4 regions of the Neptuniibacter sp. 2_MG-2023 genome follow, and region 4 is predicted to be linked to each of the others. Evidence: predicted binding sites of a transcription regulator. Region 4 holds the regulator's gene; each other region holds the start of a gene.
The links. The regulator FNR, encoded in region 4, switches genes on or off when oxygen is low (the NO sensors DNR and NnrR bind a similar motif). The targets are predictions, from matches to a motif close to TTGATNTANATCAA.

Region 1 (3,167 bases), on a different contig from region 4:
AATAGTTCAAGAATCTATCATCAAATTGCTTTATCCTATCCTTTTCTAAGTTCGGATACAGGTTTATGTCAGCTCAAGATAACAGCTATGATTTGGCTGCAATCGAAAAATTAAATGATGAGCAGCTCTACGCTCTTTTTGTTAGCGAAGCAGTCTCATCAGATGAAATTTGGATTCTAACCGATCAATATGGCAGCGTAATGCTCAATACAGAAGATGAAGACTGTGTGCCTGTTTGGCCATATAAAAAGTTGGCTGAAGCTTGGGCTACGGGCGAGTGGGAGGCCTGTAAAGCAGAGGCAATCTCTCTGGCTAAATGGCATAGTCGTTGGACACCCGGTTTGGAGGATGACGAGTTTGCTGTTGTTGTTTGTCCGACTGAGGGCCGAGATGGGTTAGTGGTATCGCCTTTGGAGCTAGATAAGGCTCTTAAAAAGCGTAAACAGAAACAGAGTACTTAAATCCGTTATTGTGGTTAATCGCTTTGATTGGGGCTCTTTTTTATAAGAGCTCTTATTCTCTATAGGTTAGCTTTAGATCTGACTAGGTACCGCGAGTATCTAAGCCTTTATATCCTTTTAGCTTTTTCCAATGTTTTAATTTATCTCAAACGTTAATGGATTAGGTGTCTATTTCCTCCTCGTTTTTATAGCTCCCATATAGATAAGCATAACCTCTCCTTAAATGGGTTCTGCGCAAACATATTTTAAATATGGTTTTTTATGTAAGTTTATACCGTTATCTTATGTGGTTTTTTATAGAGTCCTAAGCTAGAACACACTATAAAAATAAAACTAAAACCAAGTAAACAGGGGGAGGTTTTGGCTTATACCTGAATGCATAAGCCGAGATGAGTCTGAGATCACTTTCTTTTAGAGTGAAGTGTTTTTAGTGGGCGTGCTGGTTGATAAACATGGCTGTGACTGTATCCATTGTTTTAATGTGGTTGATAAACCAGTTCCACAAAGTGCAGTTAAGGTAGTGCGCAATATACTCTCGGTCGTTTCTCTCTTTCCACTGCTCTATTGCTTCAGCTAATTCAAACAGAACGCGGTCATGCTCCCCTTTATGGCAAGAATAAGGGGGAAAATTAACGCGTCTCATCTGTTCCTCTTCACGGGAAAAGTGGACTTGGTTATGAGCGAAGAACGCTTCGAGCCGTGAGGTAACCTCGTCTACAGTACTGTTCTCTATAGCAGCGAGTATGGTATCTAGTATTTCGACTGCTTCCTCATGGTCATTATTCATAAACTCTACTGTGACCTGAGGAATCAACTTTGTATCAGCATGCGTCATTATCTTGTGCTCCAAAAGAACATGAGTGTCTATCTTATGTGGAGAACAAAAGTTTAAAATTGATATCCGTCAATAACATATATTTATAATGCATTTATTTATGAGCTGTACTCGCTTCTTTCAAATAACCCTATATTTTGATTAGAAAAGAATTAGTTCTAGGGTTGTCTAAAATGATGGAAAAGTACCTTAGTCTATTCATGCTGTTTTTTCAGCACCTTACGCAGAGGTAAGCTAGTATCAAGCAGATGCTTTTTAAAAGAGCGCTGTTAAGTAAACATTTGGAAGTTGCTAGATAGAGCGTTATATAAAGCTAAATCTAAAGGGCGCAATCAAGTGGTTTGGCTGCCTGAGTAATGATTAGCGCCAATGAATCCAATAACTGTATTCAACGCGATTAGAGTTGTTGATTGTAGTTTGAAATAGTTGGCTCGCTGATGATGAGCATTGAACTCCTTTAAATTCAGGTTCTGCCCAGCCAGTCATACCTCCCATATACTCACGTTTATAGCCCCAAGTACCACATGACAGCACTAAGTCGTAATGCTGATCTCGTTCACAAATCGCGCAGGTCTCAAAATTAACCTCTAAATCTTCTCCTTCTACACCGTAAGAGTCAGAGACGTAAGGCGTGTCATAGATCGATACGGACGCATCGCGGAAGAATCTTCCCTGCCAAGGTTTATCTGCATCATCTTTAGGTGTTTTATGCAGCCCATGACCATGTTCAAGCGGGGCATTATCATAGAAAGGGTTTTCGGCTTCGTTAGGGATATCAATCTGTATACCTCGCTCGCCTTGGTGGAGTCTAGCATTAGTTTTTCGGATCTGTAATAAGCGATAACGATCACAGTCAGCTAAGTTCAGGCCATCCGTTTTACCATTAAAGTTGTTTTTTAGATGGATCTCTAACCCTATTCCCGTAGCATTATCCCCAGGGATATACTTGGCATCAGAGCGACTGCTATGGTACCAAGGCTGAGAGAAAATAAGCCGTCCAATCGGTTCCTTTTGATAAGTGACAGGGCATACTTTTCCCACTTTTAGCTCTTCGGCCCATAGTTTATGAGATAGGACGCTCAGTAAGATCAACGGCAAAACTTTGTAATAATTAACCATCAAATCACCTTAACTGTAATTTGTATATACAAAGTATAGTCTAAAATTTATAAGCCGATAATTAAGATTTAGTGGGCGATAAGGAGCTAGCTCGGTACTGTTGAGTTTAAGGGAGTGATAAGTTACAACCTAAAGATAAAAGAGAGACCGATCTTTGGCATAGATGAATGAAGCAGTGAACGCTTTGTGCTTTTAGGTATAAGAAATCGCTCAAAAAGAGCAAAGGAGTTCCAGATCGCTTTCTATTTCATTAGTTTCCTCGCAGGCTTTTTCTAACTTATATCGAGTTTTAATATGAAGTTTTTAGTTTTTTTAGGCACTGTTCGTGATAGCACACCACCTAGCCCCGCTCGTCTTGGTTTGCGCGTTTCAAAAGCTTGCATTGAATGTTTATTGAGTCACTATACCGAGCATGAAGTGGAGCTGATTGATCCTTTAGATTATCCTTTGGGACCTGTTTTTAAACCACATTTTGCGTACTCTCAGCGCACGGTTCCCCCAGAACTGAATGAGCTGGCAGACAAGATAGAGTCAGCTGATGGCTATATTATGGTTAGTCCTGAATATAATCACTCGATGAGTCCTGCGTTGGCTGATATGTTAAACCATTTTGGTAGCTCTCTATTCTCTTACAAGCCGAGTGCCATTGTTACCTATTCTGCGGGGCAGTGGGGTGGTATGCGTGCAGCTGTAGGCATGCGGACGTTTCTTTCAGAACTTGGTTGTTTACCTGTTTCTGCGATGATTCATGT
Region 2 (3,167 bases), on a different contig from region 4:
CAGCGGTAAAGCCCATAGATGAGGCGATTGATACGCCATTTTTAATAGCGCACATACTGGCCCCTGCACCTAAATGACAGACAACTGTATTCAGTGATGGACTTTGTAGTTGAGTGAGTTGGCGCTGAATAAATTCGTAAGATAAACCATGAAAGCCATAACGCCGAACGCCTTCGTCTGTGTATTGTCGAGGCAGGGCGTAGTTTTTTTCTAAGTTGCTTTGCTTGCTGTGAAACATTGTATCGAAGCAGGCAATTTGAGGTAGTGTGGGCTCGAGTGCCTGACAGGCTTCGATTAAGCGAAGATTGTAGGGCTGATGCAAAGGGGCTAGAGGGATAAATTTCTCTAACTGAGCCTTAACTTCGCTGGTCACTATACAAGGTTCACTAAATATCTCTCCACCATGTACAACCCGATGACCTATGGCAACTAGGCTACTCTCAGGTAGATGCTGGCTTAGCCAGTTTAAAATAGTTTGTAAACACGCCTGGTGGCGCTCTTCCTTAGGTACTGATTGGTAATCAGGCGTGCTTTGCTCAAGTGTCGCGCCGCTGGCATCTTTAACTTTAAATCGTGGGGTATTTAAAATATTCCCTAACTTAAAGCCATACAATAATGTAAGTGCACCGTTTCTTAATTCAAATAGGGCGCATTTCAGGCTTGAGGAGCCGCCATTAACGGTCAAAATAGTCTGCATAATTATGAATTCTTGTGGTGAACCATATGGGACGCAAGGGCGCAAGAAGCTAAACGTGCCAATGTTTTATCTGCTCTGCTAGTCAGAATGATCGGTACTTTTGCCCCTAAAGCTATACCAGCTGATTTTGCATTGGCTAGATAAATCAATTGTTTAGCTATCATGTTGGCCGCTTCTAAGTCGGGAGCTAGAAGAATATCTGCATCGCCAGAAACTTCCGATACTATATGTTTATCAATGGCGGCTTGCCGTGAAATTGCATTGTCAAAGGCAAGAGGACCATCGAGTAAGCCACCTGTAATCTGTCCACGATCAGACATTTTACAAAGTGCTGCAGCATCAATCGTGCTTTGAATATTAGGTTTAACTTTTTCTACCGCTGACAAAATGGCTACTTTAGGTATATCAACACCTAAAGCATGGCAGAAATCGATAGCGTTTTGAGTGATGTCTGCTTTGCAATAGAGGTCTGGAACTATATTGATGGCAGCATCAGTAATAATGAGTGGCTTGTGGTAGTTGGGAATATCAAAGACAAAGACATGGCTTAAACGTCGTTCAGTGCGAATCCCTTTAATCTTATGTACTACGGCACGTAATAGCTCTGATGTACCTAAGTGGCCTTTCATTAAGGCTTCAGATTCACCACGCTTTACTAGCTCGCAAGCGATCTCAGCGGAGGCATGGCTATGTTCTGTGTTAATCAGCTCAAAATCGTTTATGTTTAGATTCTGTTCTTCCGCAACAGCCCTAATTTTATCTTCTGGGCCAACTAATGTCGGGATAATTAAATTATGTTCCGCGGCCTCAACAGCACCGATAAGGCTGTTACTGTCAACAGGATGAGCAACAACCGTGCGAATTGGGCGTGCTTTTTCAGCTTGTTTTATAAAAAACTCTAACTGATCATGCAGTGGCGGTTTTTCTTGAATAACCATTGAGACCTCGGGATTTTTTATCAAAAAGTAACATGCCAATACTTATTCTAAAGCGACGTATTAACAAAAGAATATCTTTAGTCTATTGCTTAATTATGACGCACTGCAACATTTTTTCTAATGATGTATGTCATTTTTAGTTAAGAGTTTGAAAATATTAATATTTAAAACTTAGAAGGAGGTTTTATTATTACTTGATATCTTGCTTAAGACTTAATTTTGGGGTGAATTTAAAATAATATGTACTTGTTTTGTACAGATCTATTCTGCAAGGTTGTATCCAATTTAACGCTATTTTCGCCTCCTTTTTTACGGATAATTAGGCATGCTGCAAAGGGTTTTCCGTGGCTGTTAGTTCCACCATTAAGACTTTTTATTAAACGATTTAGAAGGTTTATCTGTGGAGTGCTTAGGGTGGCAATAATCGCAGATGCTAAATCTCTATAGCTAGGGTTACATTGCGACGTTTTTATGGCTCCTCTTATGATTTATGGTACTTGATCTGTGTTTTGTAGGGCCTATTTTATTTAGTTTTATAGGTAGTAGTGATAAAGAATAGGTAATATTTAGTGTGGAAAGATTTTTTATTAGGTTATGTTGATATATCTTTGTTAAGGCAAGAACTTAATGTGCGCATCTAAAGTTATGGGCTGTTAGAATAGAGCTTTCTTGTACGTTAAAACGCAAAATATGTGCGTTATAGCGAGTTTGATCAGGTTGTCAGATTGTAATAGCCGCTTTATGGGTTGAGGAACTTTCATGGGATTATTGATTGATTGGTTTTTGGATTTTTGGGATAACATGCCGGGCGGTAAAATAAGTCGCGCATTCTTTGCAGCGATTTTGTTGACGATTGTTGTTTCTATACCTTTAGGCGTTTATTGGAGTATTACCCCAAGTGCGTTTGATCCTATATCTGAAGCGGAGATTGATGCTGATGAGCGAGGTCTAGAGATTACCACTGGGTACACTACGGTTTTTACCCTACAGCGTTTGGTTGATACATTGCTACATAAGCCGGGTGGATATATTAGTAATGATATAGCGCCTCCAGGTGTGTGGTTAGATAATATTAGTAACTGGGAGTACGGCGTATTAGTACAATCCCGTGATTTAGCTAGAGCGATGCGGAAAGATTTTAGTCGTTCTCAATCTCAATCTGTAGAGTATTTAGCACTGACAGTAGCTGAGCCGCAACTCAACTTTGATGCTAATAGCTGGCTGATCCCTTCGTCTGAATCGCAATATAAAGAGGGTTTAGACGCCTTGTTAAGTTATCAACTTGCTTTGGCAAGTACAGAGGAAACTGAAGCTCAGTTTTTTGCCCGAGCAGATAATCTTAATAACTGGCTGGGTGATGTACAAACGCGTTTGGGAAGTTTGTCTCAACGCTTGAGTGCCAGTGTAGGTCAGAAGCGTTTGAATACGGATTTAGCGGGGGATGCTGAGGCTGAACAGTCCACGGTAGTCGCGAGCGAGACCGAAATAAAAACCGCATGGCTAGAGATCGATGATGTCTTCTTTGAAGCACG
Region 3 (3,167 bases), on a different contig from region 4:
CAAAGGATGTCGCCTGTTGTTCCGTCAAGGCCAAAGGCTAGGTTCTGGCTGGAGGTAACGTAGAGTCGACCATTGACGGCCATAACTTGGCTGTCTTGTGCGCCAATTACACCAAACGAAAGGTTCCATTTAGGCACTAAATCGCTGACATTTTCTTTGTTTATCTGTGTTAAGGGAGAATACCGTGTTCCTTCGTAGTCTCGACCGTAATGTAGCCAGTTGTTTGGATCTTTATCTGCATTAAGCAGCATATCGTCCGTAACAAAGTTATTAAGATGCTTTCCTTCTAAGACACTGACGCCAAGTGCGTAGGTGTTGATAGATAGGCTTAAGCCTAATAGAGCCGTGCAGACGACTGCACCTGCTATTTTTTTATGCATCATATTTGCTCTCACTTATGTATTTTTAATTTTTATCGTATACGTGCGCGATTATGAGAGAGCATTATTTGTGCCATTAAAAAATAGGATGAATTTGATCTATTTCTATGCTTTTTGCATGTTGGTTGAAACTGTTTGTGTCATTGTGCGACATTATGTTTTATTTGAATTTCAGTTATCGAGTGGTTACCAATTTTATTGAGGATAAGATCGTAGGATTTTATCTCAGAGCGAAACTTTAGTTAGAACTAAAGAACGCAGACGGATTAAATTTGTTCAATATCTTCTTTTCTAAGTTCTGTTTTACCTTATTTATAGGTAGGGAAGCTGGTTGGGGCGGTAGGTGATTTTTTAATACCTGTAGTGGGTTTGCTTTATCTAATTCTTTTTCAGTCAGAGATTGGGTAATAAGCTGCTTTATCGGGGTAATATTATTTGCCAAACGAAGGGTCGCTTTACGTGCTATTTTTGCTGCCAAAGTGTCGTTTGTGAATAGGCCTACCACTAAGTTTGTACCGTGGTAGAGGATACGAGTAGTGCGCATCATCTCTGATTCGTAGTTGGCTAAAAGTGTTTTGCTAGCAATCTCTTCACCATCGGCAACTGCTTGTGCTATTAATTGAGTTAAGGTTGCTTGTCCTTTAAGTCCAAGATTAAAACCGTGAGCTGTGACGGGGTGCATACCTACAGCGGCATCACCGATTAAGGCGAAGCGACGTCCTACAAATTGATTAGCGTGTACAGCGACTAATGGATAGATATGACGTATACCGGTCAGTTTCATCTCCCCAAGTAAGCCAGTTAGCTGGTGTTCTATCGTCTGGTTAAAGTCAGTTTCTTTCATTTCAGCATAGTGCTGTGCTTCACGGCTATTAACAGTAACTACAATGGATGAGCGGTTCCCGTTCATGGGTAGAATTGCGGTTGTACGACCATAATGAAAGCATTCAAATGCAGTTTGCTGGTGTGACTTTTCATGTTCCATTCGGCAGACGATTGCGCTTCTTGAAAAGTCCTTCATGGTTGCAGATAACCCCATTTTACGACGCATCTCAGAAAAACGCGTATCCGCAGCAATAATTAGCTTAGCTTTTAATTTCTTGCCATTGCTGAGAATTGCTGTGCCGTTGTATTCATCTGTTGTCACTGTTTCCACAAGGGTTTCAGTTAAAACGTCTATCTGAGGATGAGATATGAGTTCTGCGTAGTAAGCTTTACGAATCTGGTGGTTGGGGACTAGGTAGCCTAAGGCTTCTAAATCTTGAGTATAGTTATCAAAATTTAAGCTGTAACTTGATTCACCATCAAACACTTTGGCTGCTTTGATAGGTGAGATCGATTCAGCGGGTAGTCTTTGCCATGAGCCACAGGCTTTCATTATCTCTACGGATTGATGGGTGAGTGCTATTTCTCGGCCATCTTCGGGAGGTTCTGCCAGTGTTGTTTCTGATGATCGTTCTACGATAGCGATATTAAGCGGCAGGTCTGCTAAGGAACGAGCAAAACTCAGCCCTGCAGGGCCGGCACCAATTATTAAGACATCGTAGATTTCACTCACAACAACCACCTCTTAGTTGAAAAAAGCTACTTTACTCCGTCATTTAGTTTTAAGCTTGGATGTAAATCAAATAAAACGGCCTCAATCTCGGTTCGAATATTTAGTAAAAGATATAAATTGGAAGGTAGGTATGACAAAGAAACACACCGATGATGCAGTTGAAGAGATTGAACGTATCACTTTAGGTCATTATGAAACGAATGCAGAAGCGTTTTGGCAGGGAACACGTGATCATGATGTTAGTCAAAATATTGAGGCTTTTTTAAAAGCGCTTCCGCAGCGTGAAGGATTAGACCTTTTGGACTTAGGCTGTGGACCCGGTCGCGATCTTCAGTATTTTAAAGGGCTTGGTCATAGAGCAGTTGGTTTAGATGGTAGTCAGACTTTTTGTAAGATGGCGCAGGAGCATAGTGGTTGCGATGTTTTGAATCAAAGTTTTGCTGAGTTGGATTTAGGCGAGCAATGTTTTGATGGTATTTACGCAAATGCTTCCCTGTTTCATGTGCCTAGTCAGTTATTACCGAGTGTTTTAAATGCATGCCATCGAGCGCTTAGAGAGGGTGGTATTTTGTTTAGTTCTAATCCTCGAGGGAATGATGAGGGTTGGAATGGGCAGCGTTATGGCCATTATATGGAGTTTGATGTGAGTCAACGTTTCTGGAGTGACGCTGGGTTTGAGGTGCTACATCATTATTACCGCCCAGAGGGAATGCCGCGCCAACAGCAACCCTGGTTGGCTATAGTGAGTGCAAAGAGAAATTGAGTCGATCTGTTTTTTAATTTGTGGTTTATAATTAAAGCGTTATAAAAGTGTATAGCTCCTAATATAAGGGGTTGTTGAAAACTGAGCGGTGTTGAGATGCGTAAAATTATCATTCTTGATGATGAAAAGATGATGCTCAAAAGCTTGGAGCGTCGTATTAAGTCAGAAAACTTGGACTATGAACCGCACTGTTTTAGTTCGATTAAAGCGGCTTTGGCCGAATTGGAAAAAGGTGATTGTTATGCTTTTATCACCGATGTGAAAATGCCTCTTTTGACTGGTGATCAGGTGGTTAATTACATCAGTCATAAATTTCCAGAGCAACCCTGTATCGTGATCACTGGGCAGGCAGAAAGGCGTGAAATTAAACATATTCTTGATGCTGGGAATGTTAAAGAGGTTATCTGGAAACCGATTGATTTTGAAAAATTGGTGACTGCTTTGGATAGTATTGCGGTGTCGGAGT
Region 4 (3,167 bases):
AGTTTTACAACGAAAACTAACAAAACACCTCTCTGGTAGCCTGATTATACTGATGGGACTCTACACAATCCCTTGGCAAGGCATACTGAATTAGCCATAGAGTTAAACCAAGCTTAGTTACTAATAGATTATTTACTGTCAGTGATGGCAGCAGTCGAGATAACGAGGGAAACATTCGTGGATAGCAACCTGATAAAATGGGACTTAGATCTAATCAAGCGATACGACCTTTCAGGTCCACGCTATACATCTTACCCAACAGCCGTTCAGTTCGATCCTGAACTATCTTCCTCGGATTTAGTGACAACAGGACAGAACTCTGCCGACTTAAATGCGCCACTCTCTCTTTATGTGCACATCCCATTTTGCGCACACGTCTGCTACTACTGTGCCTGCAATAAGGTCATTACACGAAATCGTAAGAAAGCACAGCCCTATTTGGATACCCTGTATAAAGAGATGGCTCAGCTTTCCAAATGGTATAGTAATGACCGTCAGGTCACTCAGCTTCACTGGGGCGGCGGTACGCCTACTTTCATTAGCCATGAGCAGATGAGAGAGTTAATGCAGCAGATGCGGGCTAATTTTAATCTACTAGATGATGACTCCGGCGATTACTCTATTGAGATAGATCCAAGAGAAGCCACTGAAGAAACAATCCAAGTATTAAGAGAGATCGGTTTTAATCGCATTAGCTTAGGTTTACAAGATATAGACCCTAAAGTGCAAGAAGCTGTTAACCGTGTGCAATCGGTTGAACAAACTTCTGCCATTTTAGAAGAAGCTCGCCGCCAAGGCTTCCGCTCACTTAACCTTGATCTTATTTATGGCTTGCCCTATCAAACATTTGATGGCTTTAACGAGACATTAGATACCGTTATTGAGATGAACCCAGATAGACTCTCTGTATTTAATTATGCTCACCTGCCAGATCGTTTTAGGCCACAGCGTCACATCGATGAATCAACACTACCTAGCCCAGAGACGAAACTTGCTATTCTAGAATCAACTATCAGTAAACTACTCAATGCCGGTTATGTCTATATAGGCATGGACCACTTTGCTAAACCTGATGATGAATTAGCTATTGCGCAAAACACGGGAAAACTACACAGAAATTTCCAAGGCTACACAACACATTCTGAATGTGACTTAGTTGCCATGGGGGTATCTGCCATTAGTCAAATTGGTTCTGTGTACTATCAAAACCAGCATGAGATGCAAGCTTATACAGATACAGTAGAAAGCGAAAAACATGCAATTAAACGCGGCGTAAGCTTAACCCAAGATGACATTATCCGACGCCATGTCATCACTCATCTTATTTGCCATTTCGAATTAGAAAAAGCACCAATAGAGCAGCGCTTCGGTATCCAATTCGATCAGTACTTTGCCGATGCCCAGCAAGAGCTAAGCGCTTTTACCACCGATGGTCTTATTCAAATGGACACAAAACGCATTACCGTATCACCCGCCGGTCGGTTACTAATTCGCAGAATATGCATGGCTTTTGATGCTTATATACCAAAAGACCTTAGCTCACAGCGATTCTCACGGATTATTTAACTTTCCGTATTTACAGAAATATTACATAATCAAAATGTAGCCACTCGATTATAACGACAACAGGAATGTATTATGAGTGATAACAAGACAAACGAAGGGAAGCTGCGCAGTTTGCAGCAGGTTAGCTGTAACACTTGTAGTCTTAGCTCATTATGTCTCCCCGTTTCGCTTAATATGACAGAGATGGAACGGTTAGATAGGATTATCGATAAAAGCCGACCATTAAAAAAAGGGGAGCACCTATTTAACCAAGGTTCCGAGTTCACTGACGTGTATGCGATTCGAGCAGGGACCGTTAAAACCTACACCATCACAAATGAAGGTGAAGAACAGATCACTGGATTCTATTTTCCAGGTGAACTTGTTGGCATGAGCGGATTTGATTGCAACGAATACCCTGTCTCAGCAAAAGTACTAGAAACTACAACCGTTTGTGAAATTCCATTTGAGCGTCTCGACGATCTGTCGGGGCAGCTTCCGGAACTACGCCGCCAGCTTTTACGCACTATGAGTAAAGAGATTCGCGAAGAGCAACAGATGATGCTTCTTTTATCAAAGAAAAATGCAGAAGAGCGTGTAGCAACATTCTTGGTGAAAATATCGCAACGCTTTAAAGCAAGAGGCTATTCTGAAACAAGCTTCCGTCTATCCATGTCACGTAATGAGATTGGTAATTACTTAGGCTTAGCCGTAGAAACTGTCAGCCGTATTTTCACACGTTTCCAAAAAGCTAATTTACTGCGCGTTGAAGGTAAAGAGGTTCATATAGAAGATATAGAGCAACTCTACAGATTATCTGGAGAGATTATAGAAAGTGATGCGACTGAACCAGTAAGTGCTCAATGTGGTAAAAACGGCCACTGCTAAAGATCGATAAAATAAAAGAGCACCGGCATATTGACTACCGGTGCTCGTCAGTCGCACAAAAAGTAGCCATCTCAATGTGTAACCCAACGGGTTCATTAGACCTTTATCTCCCCTAAAATGCATTGAGCCAAATCAACAAGCAGTTTCCAAGGAGTTTTTAATGTCATACGACGAATGTTATGTGAAGTCAGTTATTCGAACCATCCCTGACTGGCCTGAACCTGGCGTACAGTTCCGTGACATAACCCCCCTATTTAAAGACCCGAAAGCATTGCGCATGATCTCTGACGCTTTTATTCAGCGTTATGTTGATAGTGATATTACTCATATCGCCTGCATTGATGCCAGAGGCTTTTTGATCGGCTCTATTATCTCCTACCATCTAAATATTCCCTTAGTTCTCGTCCGTAAAAAAGGGAAGCTTCCAGGCCAAACAATCGAACAAGAATATAAGCTGGAATATGGCACAGCGACCGTTGAAATGCAGGTTGATGCAGTTACTTCTGGAGACAAAGTTTTAGTTTTTGACGATTTAATCGCTACAGGCGGAACAATACTTGCGGCCTGCAGCATTATCAAAAAATTGGGAGCATCAGTATCAGAAGCCGCTGCACTCATTGACCTACCTGATCTTCAAGGTTCCAGTAAAATCCAAGATGCAGGTGTCCCAGTACATACGCTTCTAGCCTACGAAGGCCTTTAAACACTACAAGTGACCTCTAATAGAATACTGA

Region 1: a site for FNR is predicted at 1,356-1,369, ahead of Q4486_RS04625 (bacteriohemerythrin). Genes of this name have one in related genera too.
Region 2: a site for FNR is predicted at 1,756-1,769, ahead of Q4486_RS01035 (bifunctional enoyl-CoA hydratase/phosphate acetyltransferase). Genes of this name have one in related genera too.
Region 3: a site for FNR is predicted at 1,995-2,008, ahead of ubiM (5-demethoxyubiquinol-8 5-hydroxylase UbiM). Genes of this name have one in related genera too.

The regions. Positions count from the first base shown of each region.
Region 1 covers NZ_JAUOQC010000003.1:161,351-164,517, reverse strand. The annotation lists gene Q4486_RS04630 (DUF2750 domain-containing protein) at 66-461, shown strand; gene Q4486_RS04625 (bacteriohemerythrin) at 889-1,296, opposite strand; gene Q4486_RS04620 (hypothetical protein) at 1,657-2,415, opposite strand; gene Q4486_RS04615 (NADPH-dependent FMN reductase) at 2,710-3,167, shown strand, end outside.
Region 2 covers NZ_JAUOQC010000001.1:220,234-223,400, reverse strand. The annotation lists gene Q4486_RS01040 (acetate/propionate family kinase) at 1-697, opposite strand, end outside; gene Q4486_RS01035 (bifunctional enoyl-CoA hydratase/phosphate acetyltransferase) at 700-1,635, opposite strand; gene Q4486_RS01030 (DUF2333 family protein) at 2,395-3,167, shown strand, end outside.
Region 3 covers NZ_JAUOQC010000007.1:168,614-171,780, forward strand. The annotation lists gene Q4486_RS09060 (PQQ-dependent dehydrogenase, methanol/ethanol family) at 1-383, opposite strand, end outside; gene ubiM (5-demethoxyubiquinol-8 5-hydroxylase UbiM) at 619-1,938, opposite strand; gene Q4486_RS09070 (bifunctional 2-polyprenyl-6-hydroxyphenol methylase/3-demethylubiquinol 3-O-methyltransferase UbiG) at 2,069-2,701, shown strand; gene Q4486_RS09075 (response regulator) at 2,798-3,167, shown strand, end outside.
Region 4 covers NZ_JAUOQC010000002.1:149,752-152,918, reverse strand. The annotation lists gene Q4486_RS03240 (sulfite exporter TauE/SafE family protein) at 1-94, shown strand, start outside; gene hemN (oxygen-independent coproporphyrinogen III oxidase) at 178-1,566, shown strand; gene fnr (fumarate/nitrate reduction transcriptional regulator Fnr) at 1,639-2,433, shown strand; gene Q4486_RS03225 (adenine phosphoribosyltransferase) at 2,594-3,136, shown strand.